Regions from separate parts of the Alkalihalobacillus pseudalcaliphilus genome, predicted to be linked through region 1. Evidence: predicted binding sites of a transcription regulator. Region 1 holds the regulator's gene; each other region holds the start of a gene.
What was found. The regulator LexA, encoded in region 1, represses DNA repair genes until DNA is damaged. The targets are predictions, from matches to a motif close to CGAACATATGTTCG.

Region 2: a site for LexA is predicted at 1,107-1,120, ahead of PQ479_RS17440 (ImmA/IrrE family metallo-endopeptidase). Genes of this name have one in related genera too.
Region 3: a site for LexA is predicted at 3,073-3,086, ahead of PQ479_RS03965 (DNA polymerase IV). Genes of this name have one in related genera too.

What each region holds. Positions count from the first base shown of each region.
Region 1 covers NZ_JAQQWS010000001.1:135,824-147,519, reverse strand. The annotation lists gene PQ479_RS00720 (hypothetical protein) at 1-409, opposite strand, end outside; gene PQ479_RS00715 (DUF2621 domain-containing protein) at 577-1,014, shown strand; gene PQ479_RS00710 (CcdC family protein) at 1,807-2,331, opposite strand; gene PQ479_RS00705 (hypothetical protein) at 3,264-3,575, opposite strand; gene PQ479_RS00700 (YneF family protein) at 3,879-4,094, opposite strand; gene sirA (sporulation inhibitor of replication protein SirA) at 4,253-4,711, opposite strand; gene tkt (transketolase) at 5,138-7,132, opposite strand; gene PQ479_RS00685 (DUF896 domain-containing protein) at 7,313-7,552, opposite strand; gene PQ479_RS00680 (YneB family resolvase-like protein) at 7,686-8,333, opposite strand; gene PQ479_RS00675 (hypothetical protein) at 8,329-8,571, opposite strand; gene lexA (transcriptional repressor LexA) at 8,724-9,353, shown strand; gene PQ479_RS00665 (DUF6359 domain-containing protein) at 9,401-11,696, opposite strand, start outside.
Region 2 covers NZ_JAQQWS010000010.1:115,132-124,223, forward strand. The annotation lists gene PQ479_RS17435 (hypothetical protein) at 17-439, opposite strand; gene PQ479_RS17440 (ImmA/IrrE family metallo-endopeptidase) at 432-1,064, opposite strand; gene PQ479_RS17445 (helix-turn-helix domain-containing protein) at 1,199-1,585, opposite strand; gene PQ479_RS17450 (helix-turn-helix domain-containing protein) at 1,742-1,972, shown strand; gene PQ479_RS17455 (helix-turn-helix transcriptional regulator) at 1,976-2,194, shown strand; gene PQ479_RS17460 (group-specific protein) at 2,388-2,657, shown strand; gene PQ479_RS17465 (helix-turn-helix domain-containing protein) at 2,717-3,244, shown strand; gene PQ479_RS17470 (hypothetical protein) at 3,261-3,593, shown strand; gene PQ479_RS17475 (hypothetical protein) at 3,559-3,897, shown strand; gene PQ479_RS17480 (Rha family transcriptional regulator) at 4,123-4,731, shown strand; gene PQ479_RS17485 (hypothetical protein) at 4,734-5,606, shown strand; gene PQ479_RS17490 (AAA family ATPase) at 5,878-6,435, shown strand; gene PQ479_RS17495 (hypothetical protein) at 6,440-6,595, shown strand; gene PQ479_RS17500 (hypothetical protein) at 6,603-6,968, shown strand; gene PQ479_RS17505 (hypothetical protein) at 7,016-7,579, shown strand; gene PQ479_RS17510 (hypothetical protein) at 7,581-7,724, shown strand; gene PQ479_RS17515 (DUF3954 domain-containing protein) at 7,801-8,001, shown strand; gene PQ479_RS17520 (hypothetical protein) at 8,024-8,206, shown strand; gene PQ479_RS17525 (DNA N-6-adenine-methyltransferase) at 8,213-8,644, shown strand; gene PQ479_RS17530 (hypothetical protein) at 8,684-8,905, shown strand; gene PQ479_RS17535 (hypothetical protein) at 8,951-9,092, shown strand, end outside.
Region 3 covers NZ_JAQQWS010000001.1:817,417-829,112, forward strand. The annotation lists gene PQ479_RS03960 (hypothetical protein) at 1-1,714, opposite strand, end outside; gene PQ479_RS03965 (DNA polymerase IV) at 1,793-3,028, opposite strand; gene PQ479_RS03970 (Na/Pi cotransporter family protein) at 3,240-4,868, opposite strand; gene PQ479_RS03975 (hypothetical protein) at 5,219-5,428, shown strand; gene PQ479_RS03980 (M20/M25/M40 family metallo-hydrolase) at 5,666-6,787, opposite strand; gene prli42 (stressosome-associated protein Prli42) at 7,140-7,229, shown strand; gene PQ479_RS03990 (L,D-transpeptidase) at 7,457-7,939, opposite strand; gene PQ479_RS03995 (aromatic acid exporter family protein) at 8,002-9,006, opposite strand; gene PQ479_RS04000 (amino acid ABC transporter ATP-binding protein) at 9,119-9,841, opposite strand; gene PQ479_RS04005 (amino acid ABC transporter permease) at 9,834-10,493, opposite strand; gene PQ479_RS04010 (transporter substrate-binding domain-containing protein) at 10,536-11,336, opposite strand; gene PQ479_RS04015 (hypothetical protein) at 11,695-11,696, opposite strand, start outside.

The sequences.
Region 1 (11,696 bases):
GTAATATTTTAATAGCAAACATGGCAATTACAGCTAATGACAACCACAATGTAGATTGAAATAAAGAAGCCATTTCATCATAAAGCTCTCGGTTTTCTTTAAAGTACTCAAGCATTTCTCTCATTTTCTTTGCTGTTATACCTAATAACGCTCCGATGATTAACCATAATAGGATAACAGCAACAGTCCATGAAGTAAGCCAATCTGTTACCATCACAACGCCAGAAATGAAAGAAAGCACAATCGCTCCATGTGCAACCTTAAAAATAGGCCGATAAATAGCAAAAACTACTTTTAATTTGTTTGTGTCCGTTATAGGAATCCCTTTTATTAAAATGGGTAATGGAATTAAAATAAAAAAGATCACGGATATGAGGACATGAATCCCGTAACTGATAATAAATGTCATAAACGCTTTCACCCCCTATCTATTTTAGCAAATGAGGTTTAAAAGAAAAAGCAAGATTGTGACGAGATTACGAAAATATGATTTATTTACTTACTTTCATACGTTGATATTCCCTTTTTTCTCGTAAATATGGTAGGATATAAACGATATCAAAAGAGGTGACAAACATGAATGATTGGTTTATGTGGTTCATCGTTTTTTGGACAATCTTTCTTATCACTGTCATGTTTATTGGCGGGTACTTTATGTTTAGAAAATTTCTTAAAAGGTTACCTAAAGACGATGGAAAGTCAATATTAGATTGGCAAGAGTATTATATTGATAAAACGTTACATTTATGGGAAGAGGATAAGAAACAGCTATTAAACGAGTTGGTAGAACCTGTTCCTGATTTATTTCGAGATGTTGCAAAAGGTAAGATCGCAGGGAGAATTAGTGAGCTTGCTTATAATGAGGGTGCAAAAAAGCTAACATTAGAGCACATGATTCGTGGTTATATTCTGGCAACACCAAAACGAGACCACAAATTCTTACGAAAAAAGCTCAATGAATTAAAAATTGATGTAGATCCATTTGAGTACTTATTTGAAGAAGTAAAAAGTTAAAATGAAAAACTCTCCCATGCAAGGAGAGTTTTTTGTATGAAAGTTGATGCTGGTACTCATGTGCGGAGTTTTGATCGTCGCTACCGAAAATCATGCTCCGCGTCCTATGGGGTGGTGCTGAGCTAATCGGCTTCGCCACTGGATCTCAGCTCTGCCACTGCGTCCCATGGGAGTCTCCGCATGTTTTCGTCCGCTGGGTTAGTACTTATTCTCAAGTAATAAAACAATCTAACTCCTTTCTTTTTAAACGAAAAAGTACAAAGGCAAAGTGAACGAAAAGCCACCAGTTAAAGAGTCAAACACTACTTTTACTCTCTATGTTGTTACTTCCCGGCTTTTCCTACAACACTCGGCACTACTTAAATGAAGTTCCACCAGTCAAAAAGCCAGACACCACTTTCATCCTTGTTGGTGGTGGAACGGTTTTGGCTCCACCATGCGGGTTTTGTATGAAAGTTATCTAAACCTCATGTGGTGAGCGTTAATCACCGCTACCGAAAATCATGCTGCTAGACAATCACGCGGTGCTGAGTTAATCGAGGGTTGGTTTCTGTAGATGGAAGAGCTAATCAGCTATGCCCCGCCATCCCTCCGCTGAAGTTCCTGTAAACTCAATATTAGGCTTGCCATTCATAAACGATTTTGATGGTTCTCTCACTTCACCATATCTCCGCCATTCTTTTAGAAGAAACTCACAAGAGCCATTCCCAAAAGCTTCAGTACACGGACACCCAGCCATCATCAACAAAATAGAGGCATTAGCTCATTTTTATTATTTAATACAATACTTATTTATGTATGGATGCTTGGTATTTCTTTTGTTTCATTACTTTGGTTTATTATCTTTTTGTAAGACCTAAGCATCGCAATTCTCCAAGGTAAGATCATAGAGAATGCCATCACAAAAAACATACCCGCTAATGTTTCAACTTCAATAGAATAACCTAATACAACTCTTAATAATATCCTCACTACTAACAATCCAATTAAAATGAACACAAACATTTTCGAACGTTTTAAATAAATATGGCTATCGATCCGTTCAAACTTTGATGTTTTTATAAGTAAAAACGAAAAAAGTATTCCTAATGCAACGGATTCAATGATTTGAATTCCATGTAAGTGTGTCGGCTCATATAAAAACATCAAAAACCCAGTAGACATAAATAATGGAGGCAACACAATCTTTTTGGCGGTCACTGGTTTTAATTGTGATTTAAGGCGAATGAATATGACTATAACCGCCATTATAGCTGCACCCAATGTTGAAAAAATTAAATAATATGGCTCCAAAACTTTCAATCCTTCCGCTTCCATAACATTTTAATCATATCTGTCTATTACGATACCGCACATTTAAAAAAGTTACAATCTACAGTTCGATAATCATACTTAAGGTGGATTTCTAAATAATCAATAGGGTAAACGACACTAAAGTTAATGAGATGGTCAAAACTTTCTAAAAAAATCTATTTCTTTCCTTGACAATTAAACGTATAATTCAACTATAATCAAATCTACTAAAAGGAATTTTACATTTATGTATATATATTTAACTGGCATAACCTTAGTCATTGCCGCATTTACACTTTTATTATTTTCTGGGATACTTCCCTTCGGCTACACCTCTTGGAAAATTTCATTAGGATCAGGTATTGTTTTAGCTATAGTAGGTGCCTACCTAATTTTTAAAGCTGTACAGAAATTCGAAGTAAAAAAAGTGGATAAGGATTAAGTCACTGCTTTTAAGATGGACACTTTCAATAGCATTGCTAGTAAACAGGCTAAAAATGCATCAGTTAGCCTATTAAACCAATTTTATCTTACACCCTGCTACTTTCCTTCAGAAACGCTAGGAGACTGTCATGTATCTATTCATTATCACGCTCATATTACTAGCTGTTATATTAAGTTGTTATGCTACTGAATTCTTATTAAAGAAATTCTTTCCTAGCATCTCAAATAAACTTCGTAATGCCCTACAATACCTTCCAGGTGCAGTCATTACTTTTTTTATTTCCAGCCAATCCTCAAGCAATGCAATCTTTATAAGGGCTTTATTTTTCTCCACCGTTATTTTATGTATCTTCACCCTAATGATTTGGTTAAAAAGTCTTACTATCAATCCCAAATAACATGATTTTTATATCGATATGAAGAGGCTTTGAAACCAATATGATTATATTCACCTTTGCTTAGTAGAAATCCATTGACAGAAAAAACAGGGTTTTACTCTTCCCTGTTTCTGTTTAAATTGAATTTATTTTAAATAAAACCACTCTAAATTTCTTTTCACCATGATCGGTTAATCTTTCCCAGACAGCCGTTTTTCCATTAATATATGGGTAAAAGCCATTGTCATCTAACTGGGCTATCGCTTTACTTTCAAATGAATAACCATATATTCTATTATTTGATTGCCAAACCAAATAATCATCACTGATATCATAAAAGAAAATATTACCTTCAAATAATTGAATCTTTTCCTCTTCTTCAGTATTCAAAGCCAGCAAATATAATTTACTTTTTTGTTCATCATGATGATCTTCCTGCCAAGCCAAATAGTGTTTATTAACCTTCGGGAACGCTACCATATTCTTAACCGGCAAACTCTTAATCATTTCCTTAGATTGAAGAGAATAGATATTTATTTTTGTTAGATAAAGTCTTTGAATATTTCTTTTAACAACAAAAAAACCACTCCTCCTTTGGTTAACTTTATAACCAAGAAAAAGCGGTTTTATGAATGATTAAAAGATTAATTGTAATTCAAAAGGAAAGATTAAGCAGATGGCATTTTTGCTCAAATTTTATCCGTATTAATTAATGGCTTATACGCCAAGAACGTTAACCCTTCAACCTTCTTACTTACCTTGTTGCTTTTGCATCGCTTGCATCATTTGGTTAATCTTTTTCTGTGATGGCTTTTGACCCATTTGCATCATCATCACTCGTAACATTTGTTCATTAATTGGTGGGTTTTTCTTTAAATATGACATCATCGTCTTTCTAGCGATGAAGAATCCAATTGCGACTCCTGCTAGAACTGCCACTGTGTACCCAAGAATATGCAACCACATATGTCCAACTTCCTCCTTCAGCCTATTAAAACGTTCAAGTTATCTCAACTAACTTGAATCAACCTTTTCCATTATATCTTATGAGAGCTTGTTTTAAAAGTCTATTCTCCTATCATTTCGGAAGATTTTGAAGGAATAAGTGAAATCTTTTAAAATGTCTAACACCAATAATGCTTATTCATGTATTGTTCTTGGCGAATAGGATTTAACCACCCATAATGTTCATGGTTGGTATCAACAGCAAAGTAACATGGATCAAGTCTTCTAAGCACTTCAAAAAATACAGTTTCCGCTTCTGGCCCACCCGTTGCTTTTATCCGTAAATAGTTGGCATGAATGTCTAATATGGCTTCACTTTTTGGCTTGTCTACGTGGACATAATAAGAATTTTCTTGTTCAATAAATTCTTGTTTCCCTTTTATGAGTGATTTTAGTTTCTGTTGAATGAGTAATGTTGGAATTGGTCTTGAGATATATTGTATTTGTCTATCGAAAATACTTCGTTTGGATGTCGCTGCCAATTCGCGCTCAAGAAATAGTTGATATAGCTTGAGTTCTCTTCCGCAATAATGGCTGGCGATGTTTTCTCCTAATAAATATATGTGGTAGTGTCTCATACTTACACTCCTTCCAACCAGCTTTCTATCTATTATAAGTAGATTTTACTGAATTTGCTGTCTGAAGTTGGAGAGAACACTGACTTGTTTTGTCGAAATTGCACTAGTTTTTGTATGAAAGTGGACTTCGGGGCGATAGTTTGTGCCTTGATGTTAGCTGGTCATCCATCTAGCGATAAATGACCTTAGTAGGACAGTGAACCCTGTTTATTCAGGCCGACTCCTGGTGTGACCGAGTTGTAAACGTGCCAACAGTTTGAACAGTCGCCACTACTTTCATTATTGTTGGTGGCGGAGTGAATGGGGCTCCGCTATGGGCGTTTTAGTATGAATGTTAGTGCGAACATAGAGCGTTACTCTACTGAAACTATGTATAGTTAAAAAAACCTCTACACTCAAAATGATGTGTAGAGGTTTTGCTTGATTTTATTGAATGAGCGCTTTTACTTTAGCCACTACGTTATCTACAGTAAAACCGTACTCAGCTAATATTTTGTCTGCAGGTGCTGATGCTCCGAATGTATCGATAGCTAACACATCCCCTGCTAAACCAACATATCTTGCCCACCCTAATGAACTTCCCATTTCAATACCTAAGCGAGCTGTAATATGTGGTGGTAATACAGATTCTTTATAACTCTTTGGCTGTTTTTCAAAACGATCCCAACTAGGCATACTGATTACATTGGCAAAGATTCCTTCTTTTTCCAGAAGACCTTGAGCTTCAACGGCAAGTGAAACTTCAGAGCCAGAAGCTAAAAGAAGTACATTTGCTTCACCACTCGCTTCAGAAACAACATAAGCACCTTTTTCCACACCTTCATATGCTAAGTCTGCTGTCGTTTCTAGAGTCGGTAAGTTTTGACGCGTTAAAACAAGTGCGGTCGGTGTATCTGTACTTTCTATTGCATGCTTCCATGCAGCAACTGTTTCGTTACTATCTCCTGGTCTAATGACTGATAAACCAGGCATTGCACGTAGTGAGGCTAATTGTTCAACAGGCTCATGGGTTGGACCATCTTCACCAACAGCAATACTGTCGTGAGTAAATACATAAATGACAGGCTGATTCATTAGTGAAGCTAGACGTATAGCTGGACGCAAATAATCTGAGAATACAAAGAAAGTCGCACCAAACACCTTTAAGCCACCATGAAGTGACATACCATTTACTGCCGATCCCATTGCAAATTCACGTACACCAAACCAAATATTGCGACCTTCATAATGGTCTCTTGAAAAGTCTCCTAAACCTTTCATATACGTTTTGTTTGAACCAGCTAAATCAGCAGAGCCTCCAAAGATTTGAGGAACTTTGTTAGCAATCGCATTCAAAACTTCTCCAGAAGAAGAACGCGTCGCTACACTTGAACCAGCTTCATAACGTGGTAATGCCTCATCCCAACCTTCAGGAAGTTTGCCGGCCATCGCTAGTTCATATTGAGAGGCTAATTCTGGGTATTTTTCTTGATATGCAGCAAAAAGCTCATTCCATTTCGCTTCTTTTTCTTTACCTTCCTTCTTTTTCTCAGCAAAGAATGCCTCTACTTCTTCTGGTACATGGAACTCTTGCTCATATGACCATTTATAATATTCTTTTGTGCGTGTAATCTCATCTGCACCTAATGGCGCACCGTGTGAATCAGACTTACCAGATTTATTCGGTGAACCATAGCCGATCACCGTCTTCACTTCAATTAATGTTGGTCTATCATCAGCTTTGGCCTGCTCAATTGCTTGGTTGATCTCAGCTAAGTCTCGTCCATCTTCTACACGAATGACCTGCCAACCATATGCTTTATAACGATCTTCTACACTTTCTGAAAAAGAAATATGTAAATCACCATCAAGAGAAATATCATTTGAATCATACAAAACGACTAATTTCCCTAATTTTAAATGTCCTGCTAGGGAAGCCGCTTCTGCTGATACACCTTCCATCAGGTCGCCATCACCACAAATACTATATGTGAAATGATCAACAATTTGATAATCTTCTTTATTATAAGTCGCAGCGAGATGGCGTTCTGCCATGGCCATACCAACTGCCATGGCAACACCTTGTCCAAGCGGTCCAGTTGTAGCCTCTACTCCTGCCGTATGACCAAACTCTGGGTGTCCTGGTGTTTTACTACCCCACTGTCTGAAATTTTTCAATTCTTCAAGAGGTAAATCATAACCCGTTAAATGTAGGAGGCTATACAATAACATGGAACCATGCCCTGCGGATAAAACAAAACGATCACGATTATCCCAATTAGGGTTATCAGGATTATGGTTCATGAACTTCGTCCACAAACTAAATGCCATTGGAGCTGCCCCCATTGGCATCCCCGGATGACCTGAGTTTGCCTTCTCTACAGCATCGATAGAGAGTGTACGAATCGTATTAATTGCTAATTGCTCAATAGTAGTTGTCATTTTATTTCATCCTTTCCTTTAAATCCATTACCTTCGCTTTTTATCATATCGTTTATACACATAAATCACAAGCAATTAAGGTGTTCATAAAAAAATTGATACTGACTCATTTCACTCTATAGAACATATAAAAAGCTGCCGCTAATTATGTTCAGAATAACTAGCAGCAGCCTTGTCTATTTAATGGGTAAACCCTTTGTACGTGTCTTTGCTTTTTTTTAGTGCCTCCGGTGTCACATCATCACCGTTTTCATCGACAACCTTTACGCTGTGTAATTGATTTTTAAATGCCCCTCTAAATGTTTGAATATATTCTTTGCGGAGCTTCTGCTGTTCTAACTGTTCTTCTTTCGATAACCCCGTTGTCTTTGATCTTTTTGATAACTCATTTATACGATTAATCTTGTCTTTCGATAGCATATCATCCACTCACTTTCTTATACAAAACATCCCCATTAAACCTTTAATGAGTGTAGCATGTTTAATTTCATTGATGCAAGCATTAGCGTTCACCTGATCATAAACTATCGAAAAAGAAAATACATACACGTATTTATTCAGATTGTCTCTCTTTTATATATTGTTGATATCTACGGTGCACGGTTGCTTTTGATACATCAAAACCAAACCCTCTTAAAGTCGCTGCAATATCATGAAACGTTAATTCAAGTTGGCGTAAACGAACAATTTCCTCAATCGGTACTTCTTTTTTGGTTCTCCCCCCCGCTTCTTGATTTTTAATATTTCTTTGTGGGTTAAATCCTTTTTGAACGGCTTTTTTCATTCCTCTACTTATCTTCAAATTATGTAGTTTCCGTTGATATTCTTCAACAATAGCCACGATATCTAACACCATATGATCGGCATCTGATAATTCTAATTCTCCATTATGTTGAAATGTGTAAATAGATGTATTATATTTTCTTAACTCATGTAAGATAGCCATCTTGGCATGACCTCTGCCAATCCGTGTATCATCCTGAACTAATACTTGATGAACAGTCTCTTCTTTACATTCTTCTAACATATCTAAAAGTCCAGGACGATCAATGGAATAACCACTTTCAATCTCTTCATATACTTGAACGATCGACCAGCCTAAACGATTTGCATAATCGGTCAGTTCTTCTCTTTGTCTTTTTAGCGAGGTTTGTTGACTTTGTTTATCTGTACTAACTCGACAATATAAAACGACATTAATTTTCTCCATCTTCCTCTAATTCCACCTTTTGATGATTAACAGTAAATTGCGACTTCTGCTCTTCTCTTTTTTCAAATTCAGCATTTGATACAACTCTATCAATTTCCTCTGAAGATTCTATTACTATTTCATGTTTCTCTAATTCATCATTAGTCAATAGTAAAGTAAAGCACATAAACATTAAAGTCAAAAAACCTGTACAAACAATCGCCCACTCTTGCCCTGATAATCTTTTCATCCGAAACACCTCATTTATAGAATGTACGTTCGCTTTTATCATAAATGAGAACAACTGTTTGTGTCAACCGTTTTTTAGAACTTATGTTTGCATTACATATGTTCGCATGGTACAATTTAGTTACGAAGGAAATATAAGCGAGGTGACAGCTCATGACAAAACTATCAAAAAGGCAACAAGAAATACTAGATTATATTAAAGTTGAAGTACGAAAAAAAGGATATCCACCTTCAGTTAGAGAGATAGGCGAAGCAGTTGGACTAGCTTCAAGTTCCACCGTCCATGGGCATTTATCTCGATTGGAAAAGAAAGGGTTTATCCGTAGAGACCCTACTAAACCTAGAGCGATTGAAGTATTAACTTTGGATGATACGATGGTGGAAGCCAATCAAGTGGAAAGAAAAGCAAATTATATTCCGATTATCGGGAAAGTCACAGCAGGTCTTCCTATTACAGCCGTTGAAAATGTTGAAGGTTATTTGCCTTTACCTGAGCATTTAGCAGCTAATGAAAATACGTATGTACTCGTCATTGAAGGAGATAGTATGATTGAGGCTGGTATTTTTAATGGAGATATGGTTATTGTGAGACAGCAACAAACCGCCAATAATGGCGATATCATTGTGGCGATGACAGAAGATGAAGAAGCAACCGTAAAACGTTTTTTTAAAGAACAAGACTATATTCGTCTACAGCCAGAGAATGCGACCATGGATCCTATCCTATTAAAAAATGTTTCCATTCTCGGGAAAGTAATTGGTGTGTTCCGCACGATCCATTAATTTGTTTTTTATGAGAAAAAGCCTTTGGAACCCAAAGGCTTTTTCTTTTAGTTCATCGCTATACGTCTTCTGTTATATTGAAACATGATAACAGAGATTATGAATAATAATACCCCAAGCAATAGCCATTGATAATGAGAAGTGGCTGTATGTGGTAACGTCTTTTTATTATTGTCACCTGTTCCTCCTGTTCCTCCCCCATCAACTTCATCATCTTGATTTTGTTCACGATCTTTTTCCTTATTATGATCATTCCCGTTTTTCTCCTCTTCATCCAGTTGTTCCTTGTCACCTTCTAAAACTGTAAAAATAGAGAAGTGGTTTGTCGTTGCTGTAACACGCTCACTATCAACGCTACTTGATGGAAGAACATCCCACTGTTGTTTCTTTTCATTCCAATGATAAACAGCTAGATTCTCACTATTTGTAACGGCATCAGCAACGTAGGTGAATGATAATGTAATAGGTACGTCAAAAGTTTTGACTAGGTCTTTTCCTTCTTTAATTATTAACTCGTACACAGTACTTGGTGTGCCTTCCGTATATACCAGCTGATTTATAAATAATTGAAAGGACTGTTCACCTGTAAAATTCTCGAGCGGGATCAAAAGAGTTAAACCGGTTGAGATGAGTTCTAACGATACTTTTTTTTTCACTAAAAGCCTCATTTGCTCAACTGTAAGTGAAAGAACCAGTTCCTCTGATTCAACCGAACTTAAATCGACGATGAGCGTCGCACTTTCAGCAAGCATGTCTAAGTTCTCTGAGCTAATCGTAGCCTCATGCCCACTCATTTTGATATCCGCTATTAAGAAATCAATAGGCTCCTCGGGATGTGGTTTAGGCTCTTCAGGTTTTGGTGTTTCTGGCTTTGGTTCTTCCGGCTTAGGATTCTCAGGTTCTGGTTCTGGTGTCGGTTCTTCTTCCGGTAATGAGCTAATCTCAGCAATTCTACCTTCTACGTGATAGGCAATCGGTTCATGGAATGTTTTGACAAAGGCAATCAATGCCTCCAAATCCTCTGGGCCAGTTACCATATTTTTCGCATATTGACCCATTAATCGATATTTATCTCCATTTGACTCAGCCATATAGTTATTAGTTGTTACCGTATACGTTCTACTCTCATCAATCAAAGAACCATCTAGTAACATAATATCGACAACTTCATCGCTCGTTTGATCCCACGTATAATGAAAGCCTGCTATACTAAAATCCGGGCCATAACTCGTGATTTGTGCGTTTAAGATTTCACGTAGTTCAGCTCCGGTTACTTCAAAGGTTACTAAGACATTGTTAAACGGTACGATATTAAACAATCGGTTAAACGTTATTTCTCCTGCGGGGAGCTGGTCACGTATTCCGCCACCATTCATTAAAGCAAAATCACTTTTCATCTGCCATAACATGCTATCAGCAATTAAATTACCAAGTGCCGTGTCACCATCATTAGAATAACCACCAACCATATCAATTGCTGCATGCCCTACCACTTCATTTAAAATAGGAGCTACACGGTTTTCATAGTCTGCTAGAATTGCTCCAACCGCTGGTTCAGGTTCGATTTTAGCTTGGTCGACATAGATGATCTCCGCTTCCTTTTCAACTATATCTCCTGTTACAGGGTCTATGGTTACGTCAACCGCACCAAATGCTTTTCCATATTCATAAGCTTGAACAATCAAGACATCGTCAACCATCGCATTGACAATTTGATGGTTATGCCCGGCAAAAATTATATCTACTTCATCATCTACTTCTTTGGCTAGATCTGCTGCTGGGCCTACCGCTGTCTCACCTGACTGTGTGGCAGCCATATGGGCAAGTACGATAATCGCACGTACTCCTTGTGCCTTTAATTCTTCTACAGCGGAATTCACAGCTTCTACTTCATCAGTAAATTCAATATCTTTGATGCCATCAGGGATAACCATATTAACCGTATCGGTCGTATTAACACCGATAAAAGCTACTTGCTCGCCTTCAACCTCAACAACTTCATAAGGCGGAAGGAAATGCTCACCACTTTCTTTATCCAAACAGTTTGCACAAAGCAATGGGAAATCCATGCCCGCATATCCGGGAGAACCTTTACCTTCAGGATGATCTCCACCCTTGACAATTCTCATTAATTCTTCTGTTCCTTCATCAAATTCATGATTTCCAACCGTGCCGAAATCAAAGCCAATTTCATTCATCATTTCTATCACAGGCTCATCTTGAAATAAAGCGGAAACAGGTGAACTGCCACCTATCATATCTCCTGCATGGACGATAAATGTATTCTGATTACGTTTTGACCATTCATTTAAATAGGCAGCCACATAATCAAATCGACCTACT
Region 2 (9,092 bases), on a different contig from region 1:
GCTTTCTTCTCATTAATTAGAAATCACTGAAATTTATAATTTTTAAATTATCATGTTGTTTGATAAAACCTATTTCAACGCCTATTATCCGTATGTTCTCACTCATAAGCTCCATAGGTGGGTATATATGGTCTGGCACAGTAAAAACAGAGGTATCAGGTGTTACATTGGTAGCTAATCGGATAATATACTTTTCTTCACTCCTCACTAATACAATTTTTTCACGGATTGATTCATAATAATAATTTTGAAATAACAAGTAATCGCCAGCATTAATACCCATTGCGGACAATCCATCATCATCTAACTGAATCGCATACATGGCAGTATGGTAATCCGAAATTTCAATAAATGAATCCCATTGAAGTTCATCTTGAAAATCAACTACAAAGAATCCATTTGTATAACCTTTTCCTACTACTGGTATTTGTTTAGACATGACTTTCCCCTCCATCGATGACTGCGACTAATCCCTTATTATAATTCATCATATAAGCTTTATTACCCTTCTCATACACGTAATCACAATTCATTTGCTTTCTATATAACATAGTCGCTTTATATTGTGAATTAACTTTAACTTGTAATTCTGTACCAATTAATTGACGTTCAAAATGCTCTAATCGCTTTTTAGCGAAATCATAGGTTACATTAAATTCATTCGCTACAAGGTTAATTGCCCTATAACGTTCAGCTGGTAATTCAATTTGAGCTAACATGAATGTTGGTATACAAAAGTGTAAAGCGAAGTTGTCTGCCTTCATTTCTTGGTAAGTTAGAAATAGTTCAGGCATGCTGGTTTGGTTTCCGTATTGGGTCAAAAAGTGGCAGACTTCATGTGCGAAATCTTGCCACATATCTTCAGCAGACTGGTTGGAGAAAATATTGATACAAGGAACTCCCTTAAACACTACTAATTGACTACTGAGCGCTAGAGTTGTCAATTTGATATCTAATGCTTCAGCAATATAAAACATATCTAATGCATCGGGAGCAGTAACATCAATCCGAGTTAAAAGTTCTTCGATTGTATCTTCTAATTTTGTACTTTGATAACTAATCATAGTTCCACCCGCCTATTTCCATAGTTGTTACATCCAATTATAAGAACATATGTTTGTTATGTAAAGTTAAAATAATGAATAAATTGATATTAGAGTAAAATAAAAAAGCACATCAAATGATATTGGTATGCTTTTTATTCTTCTTTTTTTTCGTCTTCAATGATGTATTTAAAAAATCTTCTAAGTTCAGCTTTTTTCTCTTCGGGAGCATTTAGATAATCCTTAAAGAAAATTTCTGTATCAGGATCATTCATTGCTTCTTCAATTTTATTATCAAGTTGTTGTTCCTGAGATTCAATATTATTATGAATGTCCGTTCTACCAAGAAGGTAGTCTGTATTAACATCAAAAAAGTCAGCGAATTTATTAATGATACCTGCATCAGGCATACGTGATCCGTTTTCGTAACCAGAAATAGTTGATTCGGCTAAATTAAATCTTAACCCAAACTCTTTCATAGTGTAGTCCGTTTTAGTTTTTCTTAATATCCTTAAACGTTTTCCAAATTCTTTTTTATCCACATAAATCCCCACCTTATCTACATCAATTATACTTTGCGAAATGCGAAGAATAAAGAAATCCGAAAAAACTTTGCGAAATGCGTTGACACTTTGCGTTTTGAATAGTAATATTGAAATTAACAACGCATTATGCAAAGTGAAGAGGTGATAATAGTGATTAATTCTCCTAAGATTGCAAGGTTGAGTTTAGAGCTTTCTTTAGAAACTGCAGCAAAGAAGTTGGGGATTTCCGCAGGATACCTATCTCAGATTGAAAATGGCCAAAGACAAGTCAGTAAAGAAAGAGCAACTCAAATTGCTGACTTGTATAAAGTACAGAAAGAACAAATTTTTTTAGCTTCGCGCTACTCAGTACGCGAAGTTGGAAAAGCAAAAGGAGGTGACTAACCTATGATTACTAACTGTGTAAGAACGTTAAGAAAGACTAATGGTTACAACTTAACTCAAGCAGAACTAGCACGACAAATTGGCGTTGCAAGACAAACTATTGTTGAACTAGAAAATGGTCGTTCGCCTTCTGCTGATTTACTTTTAAGGATTTCAAAATTTTTTGATATGGATTCTAGAGATATCTTTCAAAGAAATCATAAGTCGAGTAAAAAAGCTTGACAAGCTATTTAAGATAATTTCCATTTCGTTACTAATTTTTATATCGTTTGCTATCGTTTGAAATTCAAAATTCTAAAATACACATTTTTCAATTGAGTATAACCCCATTTGTAAAGCCAAATTGGAAATTGCTTAAATTGGTAAAATAGATGTAACGGGATAGCGACTATTTCTCAAGAAAGGAAGATCAAGAATGATTGATGTTCAAATTGATGAGCAAGAAGTTAAGACAATGTATCTAAACAAGATTGAAGAGAAGATCAAGGAAATTGATGCAGAAAAGTTGTTTTGGGACACGAAGGAATTAACTCGTAGAACATGTATGTCATGGGGCACAGTCTTAAATACATTCTTCTATGAACCTGATTTCCCGAAATTTAAGATTGGTCAGAAATGGTACTTCCCAGCGGAAGAAACTAAAAAATTCCTTCTTTCTTGGCTTGAAAAAAATGGCTCAATTTAACTTTATCAACTCGTTTGAAACAATTAAATATTATAAGTGTCACAAAGGAGTGAAATCAATTGTCATTAGGTGAACAAATTGCGGAAAGTAGAAAACGCACAGGTTTGACACAGCAAGAACTGGCAACTAGAACTTCATATTCACGGTCACGAGTAGCTAACCACGAAACAGGTGGTAGGGCGATTGTAAAAGAGGATTGGCCTAGTTACTGTGCAGGCTTAAACGATGCAGAATTCACGTTGGAGCTTCATAGTTTAGCGACAGGAGGAATCTATACACCATACCTTAACGGACCATTAGTGGAACACCATCCTGCTTCATTAGCCTTCTTGATTCGACAACAGATTAAGGAAGCTAAAGAACACATGGAACAGATTAATTTTTCGAAACCATTTTCAGTTTTATCAGACAGTGAAATTGACCATATTGAAGCAACGATTGATGAATTGTTAGATGTGCAAGCAGCCGCTCAAACGTTAGTTATTGACTTATGCAGTCGTTTGGATGGTCTCAGCTTTAACGGTCAGGTGAAACGCTGGATAGGTAGCAGGACGGCAATGGGGATGATTGCAAGAAGAAACTATTGAATGTGAGGTGTTTGTTATGAATGATGAACAGGGAAAAATGCTACTTGGATTACTTGTAGATAAATTTCGCTGGCTTGGTGGTGATGCTTATCTTGCTTTGAGCTTTAATGATGATGCCTATCTTGCAATTAAAGAACTTGAAGCTTCATATCATCGTCATGTCACTCAATATGTTCAGATGGCTATTAAATTTTCCGATTCTACGAATTTGTTGGCTGATTGTAAAAAAGTAATGGACGAATATAACTCTTTATCAGAAATCATAACTGTATATTTTGAATCAACTGATACAGAAAGAAAGGTGAGTGAGTTAATTGAAACGTTATCAAGTAATCAACAAAATCAATGAAATATTTGCGAATTGCTTAGGGTGCCAAAGAGCTCCTGCTAAAGAACGTAAAGAGAAGTCAAGTGTTTGTAAAGCGTGTCCTGTAGGGGCTGAATTAATGCAATTGGGAGATGAGCTTTTAAGCATCAAATACAAAGAAGTTAGTCTAACCAATGAAGAAGTTTTCTTTGTAAATAAGCACATTAAAGCTTTGGGGAAAGAAAAAGGGATTAACAAAGCATCTGAACGTCTGAACATCAAAGCAGAACATATCAATAGATTTTTGAAGGAAACAAAAAAGAACCTCACACCAGTAACGGCATAAGGTACCTCAGCAAGTACATTATATCAGTTTTAACTGGTGTGGGAAAGGTAGTGGACTGGATGTATCATAAATTCGCTTTACCTGTTATCTACCAGTCTTTCAATCATTCGAGATATGCACAATCATATTTAAAGCACAATCATCCTGAAATGGATTTTATAGAAGTAAAGAATGGTTTTGTCTTATGCAAGAAGAAGGACGAGCCAGAAGGAGGATTTAGAACTTATGCAGCAACTACAAGAAAGCAAAAGCAACCTGGTCTTTGTTAGTAGCGATAAGGCGGTCACAGATTCTTTAACCATTGCACATGCCTTTAACAAAGGACACGACAAGGTTTTGAGAGATTTTCGTTCATTAAAATGTTCTGAAAGTTTCCGACTCGCCAATTTTGGAGAGTCGGAATATAAGAACAAGCAAGGGCGTTTGATGCCCATGTTCACGGTAACTTTTGATGGGTTTTCAATGCTTGCTATGGGTTATACGGGCGAGAAAGCAATGGAATTTAAAGAACGCTATATCAACGAATTTAATAGGACTCGCCATTTTTTGGAGAGTCGGAACCATGAGCATAAATTACTCAGTTTACAAGTAGATGCAACATTAATTGCAGCAGAGCAAAAGGAAATTCAACAATTAGTATCTGTGACTGTTCATAGCCTATATCCAAGAATAACTGTTGGGGCAAGGCGTAAGTATTTTGCAAGACTTTATCAGGACTTAAAGGACAAGTTCCTTATTACATCCTATCGAGATATCAAAAGATCCGATTATGATGCAGCGGTTGATTTTATTCAAAATTGGCACTCTCCAAATTTGGCGAGTCGTAAGGAGTAGCTATGAGAAAACAATATTTATTAGATGAATATCCACTACTTGTCTTACCATCATTGGCTGTAAATGTTGGTCTGAATAAAGCCATAGTTCTCCAACAAGCTCATTATTGGTTACAGAAGTCCACTAAGTCGATGAAAGGGAGAACTTGGTTTCATAAGACTTACGAAGAGTGGCAAGAAGAATTTCCGTTTTGGAGTATAAGTACCATTCGCAGGGCAATAAGCGAGCTGGAGAAGGAAGAGTTGCTACTTGTCGACAACTTTAATCAAAAAGGTTACGACAAGACAAAATGGTATTCAGTTAACTATCCGAAGTTAGAAAAATCAGTGAACAGTCCATGTGTTCAAAATGAACAGTCCATCTGTTCAGAACGAACAGATGCATGTGTTCAAAATGAACAGATCGATGTGTTCAATATGAACAAACCAATACCAGATATTACTACTACTACTACTATTACTACTAAAAAAGAAGATGACGTGGACAAATTAGGAAATAGATTCATCGAGCTTCGAGCAAAAGGCGTCATGCTAAAAGCTCTTGACTATCAATCTATTGCTAGAGTCCTCAAAGCAGTACCGTTAGAACAAGCAATACAGTTGCTAGAAGCTTTCTTTTTGGAAAGGAAAGGTAAGACTACGATTCATTCGTTTAGCTATTGCGAAAAATACATAATCGAGCAATATGACACGATAATAGCTAGACAGGATGCACAGAGGGAGAGGGGAGAGCATGAACAGTATTCAAGACGTAATGGCAAGGTTGATGGCGAAAAGTCCACATCTAGCCAAGCAAATGCAGGAGTTAGAAGAACAGAAAAGCAATATCTTGTCGGGGAAGATGGACAGATACCGGATTCTGAATACGACTTCTGATTGTCCACATAACTTATGTGATGGTAGAGGTTGGATGCATAAAGAAGATTTGTTATATCATTTTTTATCACCAGAAGAAAAAGCTACAGCCAATCATGTCATTTACGAAGAGTGCTTGTGTAATAAAGCAATGAAAAGAAAAAAAGAAATTGAGAACACCTTAAAGAGTTCTAGAATTCCCGAAGCTTTCCTAGATGCTACTGTAAATAATTTTGACCTATCGAAATACAATCAGCCAGATGAACGTGCACGGGCTGCCTACGCTAAGAAAATGGTAGGGGAATACATCGTGAAATTTCAGAGCATTAAGAATGATGGTAAAGGTTTATATTTTCACAGTCCGACTAAGGGGTGTGGGAAAAGTCGGTTGGCACTTTCTTTAGCCAATGCCTTATTTAAAAAATATGCGCTTGTACCCGTTTATAGTACTGTTTCAGACTTGTTTGATGAAATCAAGAGCACGTGGAATCCAGGTTCTAAATTTTCGACAGCAAACGTTATGGATATGTACCGAAACGCACAAGTACTCATCCTTGATGACATTGGCGTTGAAGAAACGAGTGGTAGAAACAATGACCAAAACAAGTGGAAAGAGGGCATGATGACCAAACTACTTGATCATCGAATGAATAACAAGCTCATCACTATTTTTACCGCAAATTTAACCATTGAGGAATTGACAAGACCATCCCTGTATCCTATGGGGAGGGTCGAAAGCAGAGTGAGAAAAATGGCTTATCCAGTATCCATGCCAAACGAAAAAGTTCGTGATGCCGAGTCAGAGCAAGAGAATCGAGCATTTGAGCAAATGTTAATGGGGGAGGGGTGATTGGATGGGGCAGCTATTAGATGCATACGAGAATAAGAGACAGCAATTAATTTTTAAGATGAAAGACAAGGTTGATGCAGATTTAGTTCATATGAGCTTAACTGAGTTAGTTAGAGAATGGCGAATGTACCAAAAGCAAAGAAAAAGTATAAGAGGATGAAGGACTTATGGTTGAGCAATTATCCTTGTTAAGACCGACTTTTGATGAGACAAGAGCAAAGTGGACGAGGGAATCTAACCAACAGGAGCCATGGTGTTATCTCAAAGTCTGCATACCTGATCAAGCAAAATCGCCTGAAGAAATTAATTATAAAGGCGATTGCAAAGAGCAAAGTCATAATTGCGAATTATGGGAGCATCTTGCCGTAGCAGCTTGGAGAGTAAGTGAAAACGACTTTGATACCGTTGCTAAGATACTTGCTGAGAAACGAGATCTACAAGAGCCAATCATCATCAAGGTTTATCAAAAAGAGTCAGAAATTTATTTCGATATTGAAGTCATTGAATATTTAGAGCGGAAGGTGATTACATGATATGTCCAACTTGCAACAGACACGTAAATAAATTAGTAGCCACGGGGATGAAATCAACCGATTTAGCTACAGGAAAACGCATTAATATCGACTTATGTTTAGATTGTGTATCAGAAACGATTGATATTTTGAAAAAAGAAAGAGTCGTTGAATTAAAGTCGCTTTTTGAGATGCAAAGAAAATTAGAGAAAAACCAACCAACTATGACCCAAAAAGAGTTTAAAGCATCGGATAAAATCACAAGCTTTTGTCAGAGTTTTACGAAGTTAGTTGTGGCTATTCGTGATGGTGATGATGCTCCTTTAAAATTATTCACGAATGTGCTCTCTTTAGCTCTTTCAATCGGAATTGAGTTTAATTATGAAAAGCAATCCATTTTAAAAATATCTTTTGATTCACCTGATTTTGATTTAAATAGTTATAGCAACTACATGTATGTTTTAAAAGAAGCTACCACTCTTTATTACAAACGCGATTTGAATAGCTATCTCTTTTTGTTGCAAGGTGTCATTGATCAATTTGGTGAGTTAGGTATGAAGTGGGTAGAAGTCGAAGATGAATTTGAACAGTTCACAATCATTTCAAAAGTTAGAGTTGCGGAGGGTTACTGATATGGGAGTATTGAAGACGTTAGTGGATGTAGTTCAGGAAACAATTGAGATTTCGAAAGCATTTAATCAAGGAAAAGGTACTAAAAGAGTTAGCAGCGGTTTTGTTAAAAGAAAGACAATAAAAAGGGTGAAGAAGTTATTTTAAAAAGCCCACTCTCCTTAGAAAGTGGACCATAATATCTCTCAACAAGATTATTATACCACGCTTGGGAGGCGATGACATGTCTAATAGTGTTATTGCAGTCGATTTAACAAAATTAACTGCTGAGATTGATGTGACACAAAATCAACTGGTCGTTGTGAGTGATGGAAAAGTGACAATTCTTAATGGCCCGACAAGCGGACACGGGGAATATGCTTGCATCTGGAAAGATGGAAAAGTATTAGATGTCATAAAAAGTGAACGCGTAAGGGTCAAATAAACATTGGGGAAGTGACCTTTATATGCAAACGTGTAAAAAACATGTATTAAAAACGGAAGTACATGCATGGGGCGTTTATCGCCCTGCATGTGGTTGCCAAACTTGCGAAATGAAAGCTATTGAATATGCGATTGAATTTAAAAAATTATTAAATCACTTTAAAATGACGATTGCAGAACGGAAACAAATTAGAGAAGGGAGTTGAATCAGTTTGTCGTTAAATCAAGGGATGTTTACTTCTTCAACTGACAAGTGGGAAACTCCCCAGGCATTTTTTAATGAGTTAGATAGGGAATTCCGCTTTGATGTAGATGTTTGTGCAACTGAAGCAGATAAGAAATGCGAACAGTATTTTTCGCCCCAAGATGATGGGTTATCCCAAAAGTGGGAAGGTACTTGCTGGATGAATCCACCTTATGGTCGAAAAATTGGCTACTGGATCGAAAAGGCTTATGAATCATCTCTTCAAGGGGCTACGGTTGTTTGTTTGCTACCTTCTAGGACTGATACCAAGTGGTTTCATGAATATTGTTTGAAGGGCGAGATTCGGTTTATCAAAGGAAGGCTGAAATTTGGCGATAGTAAAAATTCAGCACCTTTCCCGAGTGTTGTTGTTGTTTTTCGAGGTAAGGGGATTAAGTGAATAGTATCCAAATTAAATGCAATAAGAAAGGTTTAATTCATGAAGGAATATATTGTTCGTTCAAGTCACTTAATCCCTTCTAAAGTCAAAGGAGAACTACCAGAGGTTGTTTATAACTATATTGCCAATGATTCAAGTATAGGAATTCATTACACCCTAACCAGAGAACGTGACTATGCTTATATTTTCGTGGATTACGAAAAAAAGGATGCTGAATTCATTGCCGAATGTTGGGGGATGAAGCTTGTTGAATTAATATGATTAATTAAATGTATCCATAAAATGTGTCATAAAGGAGTGTCAATAATGAAAGAAAACGATCATTCTTCTTCATTTACGATGGATTATGATAAGAAAGAAATTGTATTGACTGTCTATGATAAAGACAAAAAAATAAAAACTCGTTTAACTGAAAAAGATATTATATCAATGAAGAGTTGGTTTGAGT
Region 3 (11,696 bases), 680 kb from region 1:
TACTAGACTCCGCCACGCTCTGCCTTGCAGAAAATCCTTGTGCGATATCAACCTCACGAGATAACCCTAATTGTCTCATTTGCTCATATAAACCTCTTGCACTCGCTTCTTGAGATGATGGTGGATTATAAGAAGCGGTTGTCGCTTGATTGACTCGTCCGTTTGGTTCTGTCATATAATGTACTTTCGTCTCGGACGGTTTAAATACGAGTGTTTCCATTCCCTTTTGTACTTGTTGAACAATCGCTTTCGCTTGCTGGAACTGACCTGATTGCAGGAGTGTCCTTGCTTCCTGAAGTTGACCACTCATTTTTAATAAAGAGCGTTCCGTTTTCATGTCGGCGAATAAGAGCATCTCACTTTTCATCATCATGTGATCAAGCTTTTTTATCGCTGTTTCGAGTAACGGTTTGCTTTGCTTAGTATTGGGTATTAGCTCTTGCTGTCTGACCCACACATCCAAATGGCGAACGAGGTCACGTCGAGATTGCTGGAAACGATCTGTCAACTGGGCCATCTGTTCTGTAACTGTTGTTACCGCTATTTGTTTTCCTTGTTGCATAACGGGTGTTTGGACCTCTAGTGTCGCGTTTGTTGGTTTTACGATCGCTTGTATTTGTTGAACGAGCTCATTTAGCTGAGTTCTCGCTTTAAGCTCACGTCCACTTGCCAAAAATGTACTAGCTTGATCCAGTTTTTGAGTCAGTGTTTGCTCGTTAATTGGTCCCAATATTTCGACCTGTTGATGAATGAAACTTCTCACTTGTTCCATGACCTGATTTAGATTAGCATCGGTTTGTAAACTTCTCTCGACACCATGTAAGGACGCGGCAGCTTGATGAAGCTGACTTCCACCTTGGTTGTTGACATGCTCAGATGTAGAGAATCGACTTTGATCAGAAGAGGATGTCCCCTGCTGCACACTACCTTCCAGTTGAGCAAGCTGAGTAAGGAATAGCAATAATTGATTAGGGGCCGAGAATTGAGAACGATGTCCCTCAATTAGAGATACTAAGGCTTTTATATTCGCCATGTTTTGCTGCGGTAATGCCTGTTGTGTTACCTGTTGAAGTAACTGGACCATCCGATCGGTATTCGCATGATGTTGACTGCTTGATAAAAGGTCACGCAAAGCCGTGCTAATGACCGGGTGTTCTCGTACTGATATCGGTTTAATCTTTAACTCACTAATTAAATCACTATAATTACCTTGATGTAATGTTTGATGGATACTCCTAAGTTGAGCGATGGTTGGTTCGAGCCTTTTCTGGGCTAAAGCATTAATGGTCGCCATTCTATTAGAAGCATCGTTCCCCTCTGATAGGAAGGTTTGTATAGATCGAATGGCCTCTTGAGAGAGCGGAATCTTATTCGCTTGCAAAATTTCTAGGGCTCGTTTTAATTCCGGACTACCTTTTATATGAGGTACTTGTTGTTGGTTTGTTAGAGCTTGTTCATTTTGAGAAGTACGATTAGGAAGTTCTTTTAACGTGTAGACTCCATCTTTTTCAGCAACGACTTCAACCGTACTACGTGTTTGACTAGGAACCCCCTCCGGAAAATGAGCTTTCACTTCTCTTCCTTTTATTAAAACCGTAGCCTCTGTGGAACTATGCTTTTCTGTTACGGTGACTGCGACCTTCTCACCTGATTTCACCTGGGCTTGTCGCTCATTTGTTTGGCTTGTTTGATAAGTCGGAATCTGTATTTGCATCTCTTTTACTCCTTCATTCTCGCTATATCTTATATCGACATCTTTACTATGATGTTCAATAAAAAAAACGTGACTTCTTTACTGATCTAAAAAGTCACGTTGGAAACTCGTTCTTATATAGGAAGGTTCTTTTTCCTCTTTTTTACTTAATTGATCCGTCTTCACAAAAACATCCGCTCCAAACTTCGCTTTCATCTGATCAACCATTTGCTTTAACTGATGCTTTTTTTCTTCCTCTTTGTAATGAAATAAGTCAAGCTGCTTGTAGGCATGCTGCTGTTCAACTAAATCATACGTACTAATCCCGAGTAAACGAATATATTGGTTGTTCCACGAAATGAGAAATAGCCTACTAATCTCTTGATAAATTTCATCCGCAGATTGAATCGGGTTGTCTAATTGATAACTTTTCGTTGTCGTTTTCCAATCAGCATAACGAATCATTAACTGAACCCCGAAAGCACAGACACCTTTTCTTTTCAAGCGCAGTTCAACTAACTGAGCTAATCGTTTTAATTCCTTGTTAATCTTTTCTTCGTTCATCGTATCATATGGTAACGTTGTTGAATGTCCGATACTTTTAAATTCATAGATAGAGTTAGGATCTATCACTCGATTATCAATACCTTGGGCACGTTCTTTTAAATCGATTGCATGTGAACCAAAATGTTGTTCAAGAAAATGTGGTTCCGCCAAAGCTAGCTCACCTATCGTTGTAATTTTATATTTTTTCCATTTCTCAACCGTTCTTTTACCGATGCCATACATCTCACTAATATCTAGTGGCCATAACATTTGCGGGATATCCCGTTTCCTCAATACCGTAATACCTTTTGGTTTTTTCATATCACTGGCCATTTTTGCTAAAAATTTATTAGGTGCAATCCCTATACTGCACGGTAAATCCATTTCCTTCAGTAATCGACTTTGGATTTCCTCCGCAAGCTGGATCGGGTTGCCTTCTTGTAAATAATAGGTTGCATCTAAAAAGCCCTCATCTATGGATACAGGCTCTACTAATGGTGTGTAGCCTTTTAACAACTCAAACATTGCTTGAGAAGCTTCTTTATATCTTTGAAAATGAGGAGGAAGCAAAATTAAGTTCGGACATAGCTTTAAAGCCTTCCAAACAGGCATCGTTGTTTTTACACCTTTCGCTCTTGCTTCATAACTACTCGTGACAATAATCCCTTTTCTTTTTTCGACATTGCCTGCTATCGCAATCGGTTTGTTTTTTAAGTCTGGATTATAAGCCATTTCAACCGATGCATAAAAGCTATTCATATCGATATGGAAAATAACACGCCTACTCATCCAAACTCACCTCTCATCCCATATCCTTGTCTCTTTATTTTATACGAAAATCCGTTCGCCCTCAACCGTTCTATCTACTCTATATAAGGGATATCTTTTATGAACATAACTTGAGAACAAACTTTTGTATGACGGCTAGATGGAACCATATCTTAATCTTGTGCAAAAAAAAGCTGTATGGAAGTTAATTCTTCCATACAGCTTTATCGTATCAATGTTCCTCTAACACTGCCTCTGCAATATTTACGGAATGGTCTCCAATACGTTCTAAGTTACTAATAATATCAACGAAAACAATACCAGCACTTCCTGTACAAACACCTTCATTTAGACGCTTTATGTGCTTTTTACGTAATGTTCTCTCCATTTTATCAATCTGTTCTTCTTTAACAAGAACTTCCTCTGCTAATTGATGATCTAACGATTGTAAAGCCTCCAATGACTCCTTATATGTTGTTAACGTAAGGTTAATCATCTCTTTTAATTCATTCATTGCTTCCTTAGACAACTCAAACTTATTAGATAGCTGGTAATCAACCAATTCTTTCACATTCTCAATATGGTCACCGACTCTTTCAATGTCACGAACGGCATTAACTAATACCGTATGCAATCTTGTATCAGCCGTTGACATAGTATGACCAGACATACCAGCTAAATAATCCGTTATCGCGTGGTCGAAGGTATTAATAGCTTCTTCATACATTAAGACTAATTCACCATGTTTTTTATCTTTTGAGTCCAAATATTTAGTTGCTTCTTCCATACCTTCAACGGCATGGTTACCCATTCTAATTACTTCCTCACGAGCTTGTCCAAGAGCTACAGATGGAGATTGCTCTAATAACAGTGGACTTAGGTTTGGTTTGTAATCAATGATTTTATCTTCACCAGGAATCAACTTCGTTACAATCCAAGCTAAGACAGCTACGAATGGTAATTGAATAAGTGTGTTCATCACATTATACGAACCGTGAGCAAATGCAATGGTCATTGGCCCATTTAAGTTTAATAATTGCTGTAGATACTCAATTAAAGCTGTAAATGGTACCAATAGTACTAAGAAAAAGACTGCACCTATTAAGTTAAAGACAACATGTGTTAATGCTGCACGTCTTGCTGCAATCGTGGTTCCAATCGCTGCTAATAAAGCAGTAATCGTTGTACCTAAGTTATCACCTAAAAGAACTGGTAAAGCTGCATCTAAAGTCATTGCACCTTCAGCCATGAATCCTTGTAAAATACCAATGGTTGCGGTTGAACTTTGTATAATAATCGTCATAACCGTTCCGACTAGAACCCCGAGCAATGGATTATCACTCATGGTTAACGTCAATGTAGAGAAAGCCTCTAAATCAGCTAATGGCTTCACAGCACCGCCCATCAGCTCTAAGCCATAAAATAAAGCACCAAAGCCAAAGAATACTTGTCCAACGTAGTTAATGACCGGTTTTTTAAAGAAGAAAATTAATGCTGTACCGACAAATAAGATAGGTAGTGCATATTCACCAATATCTATCCCAATAATAAAAGCTGTGACAGTTGTACCGATATTGGCACCCATAATGACACCAATTGCTTGTCTAAGTGTCATAAAACCCGCACTAACTAATCCAACGGTTAAAGCCGTTGTTCCAGAACTCGATTGTATTAAAATTGTTACTAGAATACCTGCAAGAACACCTTTTACAGGGTTAGATGTCATTTTATCTAAAATCTCTCTTAGGCGATTACCTGCTGAGTTTTTAAGGCCATCACCCATAAATTTAATACCAAATAGGAAAATCCCTAAGCCGCCAAGAAAATAAAAGATCGTCTCTTGGATATTAATTTCAACCATTCATTCCACTCCTAGAGGTTATTTTTCTTTTTCCGCATATTAGCATAACTTTTTTTATGATAACTGTAAACACAGATTAGTCATCATTTACACATTTTTAATAATGTAATGCTCACCTTTACAAAACCTTTACAATTGAACCCTTATTTTAATAATAACTCATAAAATATCAGTGAATTTTCTAACATTTTAATTTATATGGTAAATGAAGGGATTTACATTATTAATGTTGAAACACTTACATAATGATTATTGAAAAATTCAAAAATACTGATAAAGAATTGCTTTATTTTTATATGTACGTTAAGGTTAATAAAAGACAGGTTCATATTACAGTTGGGGGTGTTTTGATGTCGATGTATGTAACACACTCAAGTCAACCAAAAGTATACTCTGACCTTCTCGAACATGTCCATAGCACTATTCAAAATTACCGTCTCGTAAATTATCAATCACCATCTATTATTCAACTAGCTGAGATGTTAGGTGAAGATGAAGAAACTATTTTAGAGTGTTTAGAGTTTGGTCGAACAAGCCCTGAATCAAGGACTTTCCATTAGTCATTCGTTCAAAGGTTAGTATGTCCCAAAATTCAACATAGATTCCTACTTTATAGGATCATATAAAAAAGAAGGTCAAGTGCGACCTTCAAAAATAGTAAAGTCGGAGACATTTTTTGTGTGGAATGTCCCCGACTTTTACTATATGTTTTACAATCAAGTGAGGCTGTCTGTCTTATAAAAGGGATTATAAAAAAGAATGCGATAATCAACTTAATCGCACTCTTTTTTGGGTCATTATGATTGGGTTGTCTGTCTAATGATCGTCACGACAAGCTCTGCTAGTTTATTTAATTCCGTAATTGACATCTTTTCATTTTTCGTATGGATTTCTTCATAACCAACTGCTAAATTCACCGTTGGTATGCCCATCCCGGCAATAATATTAGCATCACTACCACCGCCACTTTGTAGAAGCTTCGGTTCTCTTCCAATTGATTCAATCGCACGTTTGGCTACTTCTACAACTTCATCACCTTCTGAGCGCTTATAACCCGGATACATAATCGTAATATCAACCGTAGCCTTTGTCCCCATTGAAGCTGCTGTCTCTTCAAATGCAGCCTTCATTTTCGAAACTTGCTTTTCTAACTTCTCATTAACAAGCGAACGTGCTTCAGCTAAAATTTCTACGTGATCACATACTATATTCGTTTGAGTGCCACCTTCAAACCGACCAATATTAGCTGTTGTCTCATTGTCTATTCTTCCAAGTGGCATGGAGGAGATAGCCTTGGCCGCTACAGTGATAGCCGATATTCCTTTTTCCGGAGCAACTCCTGCATGAGCCGTTTTTCCATGGACAATAGCTTTAACTTTAGCTTGAAAGGGAGCAGCAACAATAATATCTCCTACAGGTCCATCGCTATCTAGTGCAAACCCATACTTTGCGATTAAATCTTCACGCTGTAGTTGCTTAGCTCCTACTAAACCGGATTCTTCCCCTACAGTAATAATAAATTGTATGTCACCATGATTTAAACCCTGTTCCTTTAGAAAATGAATAGCTTCAATCATAACCGCTAAGCCAGCTTTATCGTCAGCTCCTAAAATCGTCGTACCATCTGTTACGACATAGTCTCCTTCTATAGATGGTTTGACCCCTTTACCTGGTACAACTGTATCCATATGAGATGTGAAATAAATCGGATCAATACCTTCCTGATTAGCAGGTAGCGTACAAATTAAATTACCTGCACCATGTCCTGTTTTACTTGCAGCGTCATCTTCTTTTACTTGTAACCCCAAACTTGTAAATGTTTTCTTCAAATATGTAGCAATTTCACCTTCAAATTTTGTTTCTGAATCAATTTGAACTAATTCTAAAAACTGATTTAATAGTCGTTCTGTGTTAATCATGCGTCTATTCCTCCATCAATTAAAATACTTCATGATCTTACCACGAAGTTAACATGAGATCATCTTTTTGAGTGCTTTATTTAAAAAGTTCGTACAGGTTCTCTTTCTAAAGCTCATACCTAGTATGTTGGTACTTCATTTGGCACTTCATACCGTGATTCAGCTTTTGCTCGTGCTTCTTCGCTTTCCCTACAGGATACCACTTCTTTTTACTCTGGTATGTTGGTACTTCCACCTAATAAAAGCTTCATTAAATGATTATTTTCTTAATACTATGGTATTTTTAGAAAAGCACTTGTACACAGCTTCATTTCCAAGTAAAATAGATGTAGTGAAACTTAGGAGGGTTAGCATGCCACGTAAATTCCAAAAAACTATAATTTATATCATGATTATTACGATGGTACTTGGGACCGTATTAATGGGAGTTAGTTTTTTCTAACATAACCTTAACATTCGATGAGAATTAATTGAATCAACTTATGATTAAAAGGACAAGGTGAATGAGCACCTTGTCCTTTTGTATGAAAGTGCGAACATAGAGCGTTAATCGTCGCTACCGAAAATCATGCTGCGCGTCCTGCCTGGTGGCGGCAAAGTGAGTCGGGCTTCGTCATAAAAGTTACTCCCATACTCGAGTGCAGGGCTCAATTGACCGCTGCTAAAATCTTACATAGCACCTGCCTGTTTGGCAAGTTCGGTAAAGTCCAAGTTTTGATTGGTAATAAGAACTTTTGTTCCAATTGGAATTTCCTCAAATAATGCTTCTATTTCTTCATTTGGTAAACGGACACAACCAGCCGTCACATATTGCCCAATCTTTTCTGGATGATTCGTTCCGTGAATACCATAAATGCGTCCATCGGTTCCTTTCGCGTCAAAGCCAATCCAACGTGTGCCTAATGGATTATTCGGACTACCTCCTTCAATATCTAACTTTCGATAATAAGGATTCTCCGCTTTTACGACAATCGTGAATTCACCTAGCGGAGTTGCATTAACGATATGTCCACTAGCAACATCATGAATGCTTTGAATCTTCCCTTCATTAATAAACGCCAGTTCATTTTTCGCCGTATCAATAATCAGATAGGGATCACCTACAGTCGGATTGACTCCTAGCGGCCAAATCGGTGATAAATATGCGAGCATCGTACAAAATAAAATCAAACCTCTAATCAAAATTAATACCTACTTTCGACTTATCTGTTTCTTTATTCTGCTGCTTTGAGGTCAGTTTTATCCACTTCATTCCATAATCGATCTTTTATTAATAAATATTGCTCTAACTCATAAAGGATATAAGAAAGATTAGAGCGTTCCTCAAACTCCTGTTGACTTTTAGGTAATTCCAATTTCCGAAAATCATTTCGTATTTCTGCTAACTCCCCTAAAAAATAGGCTACATAGTTATTAGGGCTTACTGCTTTAGCTAGCTCTTCAATAAATCGTGCCACTTTTTGAGACTCAGGAGAATTTGCATGTAAAACGGATACAAATGGCATCATCCGCTCAATCACTTCAAATTGTTTTTCACGCATAAGGAAATAATGATAATAATGGTTTTCAAATCTTATTAATTGATTATTAATACTTCTACTTGCCAAACGCCGACCATCTTTTAACACCTGAACAGACTCGTTAATCTCTTTCCCATCCCAGTCCTCATTACCTTCCCGTAAATAAGTTGCCAATTCATTTAATATGTTAGAGATATTCTTTTCAATCTCACGCCTATATTTCCTAAGCTCTTTCTCATCACTAGGCATATAAAGGTTCATACACAAGGCGACCCCAACACCTATAATTATTAGATATAATTCGTTCAAGAAAATTGTCCAAGAAAACTCCTGTAGCACATAAATATGTAATAAAATAACACAGCTCGTTACTAAACCCTCTTGAATTTTCAAAACGACGACAAGAGGTATAAACAATAGAAGAAATAAGCTCAAACTCACAGGATGATAGCCAATCAATTCAAAAAGCGACGCACTTAGTAACAAAGCGAGGACACAGGCTAATATTCTTGCCCAAGAAACGATTAATGAATGTCTTCTTGTCACAGAAATACATAAAATCGTAATAATAGCAGCAGATGAATAAAAATCTAAGTCAAAAAAACGAGCAAGCCCAATGGATATACCTGCCCCTAACGCTGTTTTTAACGTCCGATAACCAATTCGATATTTCGGTAACCTTCTCCATGCTTCACTCACATTCATTCACCCTAGCTTTTCAAAGTTATTCTATATTATACGTGTATATATAAGAATATACTAGAAATCAAAGTATAAAAAAGCGAAAAGTCTCATTGACTTTTCGCCTATATTAAAGAACTTTTTCTAGAAATTCCTGGGCCCTTGCAGATTGTGGATTAGAAAAAAATTGTTCGGGTGTCGCTTCCTCCACTAGTAACCCTTGGTCTAGAAATAAAATACGATCAGCCACTTCTCTAGCAAAGCCCATTTCATGCGTCACAATAGCCATCGTCATTCCGCTATCTGCTAAATCCTTCATAACAGCTAACACTTCCTTGACCATCTCTGGATCAAGTGCTGAAGTCGGCTCATCGAATAACATCATCTCAGGCTCCATCGCTAAAGCTCTGGCAATCGCAACACGTTGTTTTTGACCACCAGATAAACGATTAGGATACGTATCCTTTTTCTCGAGTAATCCAACCTTCTCCAAAAGCTCTTCTGCTTTACTTAGAGCCACTTGTTTAGTTTGACCTTTCACTTTCAAAGGAGCATACGTTATATTCTCAAGTACTGTCATATGTGGAAATAGATGAAAGTGCTGGAAAACCATACCGATTTTTTGTCTGACTTTATTAATATCCACTTTAGATTTGGTAATCTCAATATCACCAATAAAAATTTGGCCACTAGTCGCTTCTTCTAGCTGGTTCAGACAACGTAAAAACGTTGACTTACCCGAACCGGATGGACCAATAATAGCGACGACATCACCTTTAGCAATTTCTGTAGAGATCCCTTTAAGTACCTCATTTTTTCCAAAGTTTTTTGTTAAAGCTTTTACATTAATCACCGCGTTTTAGCCTCCTTTCAAGGAGTCGACCTATCAAGGTTAATCCCATTACTAATGTATAATAAATAAGACCAACAAATAATAATGTCTCTAAATACAAACCAACTTGGGCATTAACAATTTGAGCCCGTCTCATAATATCCGTAACGGCAATGGTCGAGACAATCGCTGATTCCTTTGTCAAGTTGATGAATTCATTAAATAAAGCAGGCAAGATATTCTTAAACGCTTGCGGTAAAATGATATTTATCATCATATGACGATTCGAAACACCAAGAGCTTTTGATGCTTCGACTTGTCCTTTATCTACCGCTTGAATACCAGCACGTATAATTTCCGAAACATAGGCGGCTGAATTGAGACCAAAAGCTAAAATTCCTGCTTGATAAGCGGTAATATCTATACCCATTTGTGGTAATCCAAAATAAAAAATAGCTAGTTGTAAAATTAACGGCGTTCCTCTAAATAAAGATGTATAAAAATCAGCACCTAATCGTAAGATCGTATACCTACTAATTTTTAAAATAGATATGATAATACCGAGTATTAATCCAATAATTAAAGCTACTGATACAAATGATAATGTTACCCAAACCCCTTGCGTAATATAGGGGATATAAGGAACAATTTGATCAAACTTCAAAAAATCCATCGAAACATCCTTTCTTACGTTTACGAGAAAAGGAGTGATGGATTATTCTACATCACGTACCCATTCATTAATGAGCTCTTCCAATAAACCACTTTCAATCATCTCGTCTAAAACTTCATTAAATTCTTCCACTAAATCACTACCTTTATTAAAGGCAATCGCATAGCCACCTTGATCCTCAGTGTCAATCGCAAATGAAGCAAGTGTATCTTGACGCTCTGTGTAATCAGCTGCAACCGAGTTCTCCATTAAAATACCAGCGATACGACCCGTTTGTAACTCTTGAACCGTTTCTGGGATACGATCAAAAGGTTTGACTTCAAACCCGTACTCCTCACCAAGCTCCTCTGCGGCATCTTGTTGAATAGATCCTAACTGAACACCAATGGTTAAACCTTCTAACTCTTCTAATGTTGTATAACCGTCTTCCTCTAAGAACACCATCTCATTAATCGCATCATAATACTCTGTAGAGAAATCTAGATTTTCTTTTCTATCAGGGGTCGCATTCATTGCTGAGATAGCAAAATCTATACGATCACTTTGTAAAGAAGGCTGTAAGGTAGAAAAATCCATGTTCTCGATTTTCAAATTATACCCTAATTCACTAGTAATATGTTTGGCAATATCAATATCTAAACCAACATACTCTCCTGTTGTAATATCTACAGATTCAAATGGTGGATAATCTGCAGAAGTCCCCATTACTAATGTTTCTGCATTTTCATCCACCTCTGTTTCACCTGAACCTTGATTATTGTCATCAGCTGTTCCACAAGCTGCTAAAAGTCCTACTGATAATACGGCTGTTAAACCAATTTTTGACCATTTCATTTTATTCATTTTTAAAATCCTCCAAGACAATATTTAATAATTATACCCACTTATGCATAATAACACATCATCAAATTATTGAAAACTAGTTTCACAAAAAAAGATGATATTTCTCCATTATCGGAATAGTTAGACTTTTATTTCTTTGGTATGAATGAGAATTCATACTCACTGGTCACTTCATTATACAAACTTAACAGTAAATATTCTTCATTGGGAAAAGGTATATAATTCATCATTGCTTATGATAAATGTTGAGGGCTTTCTCTGCCTGGGAACGTAATCAAAGAGGACTTGTTCAACTAGTATACTCAAAAAAAAAAAGATGGGAAACACTCCCCATCTTTTTCCATTAAGAATCTATATTTT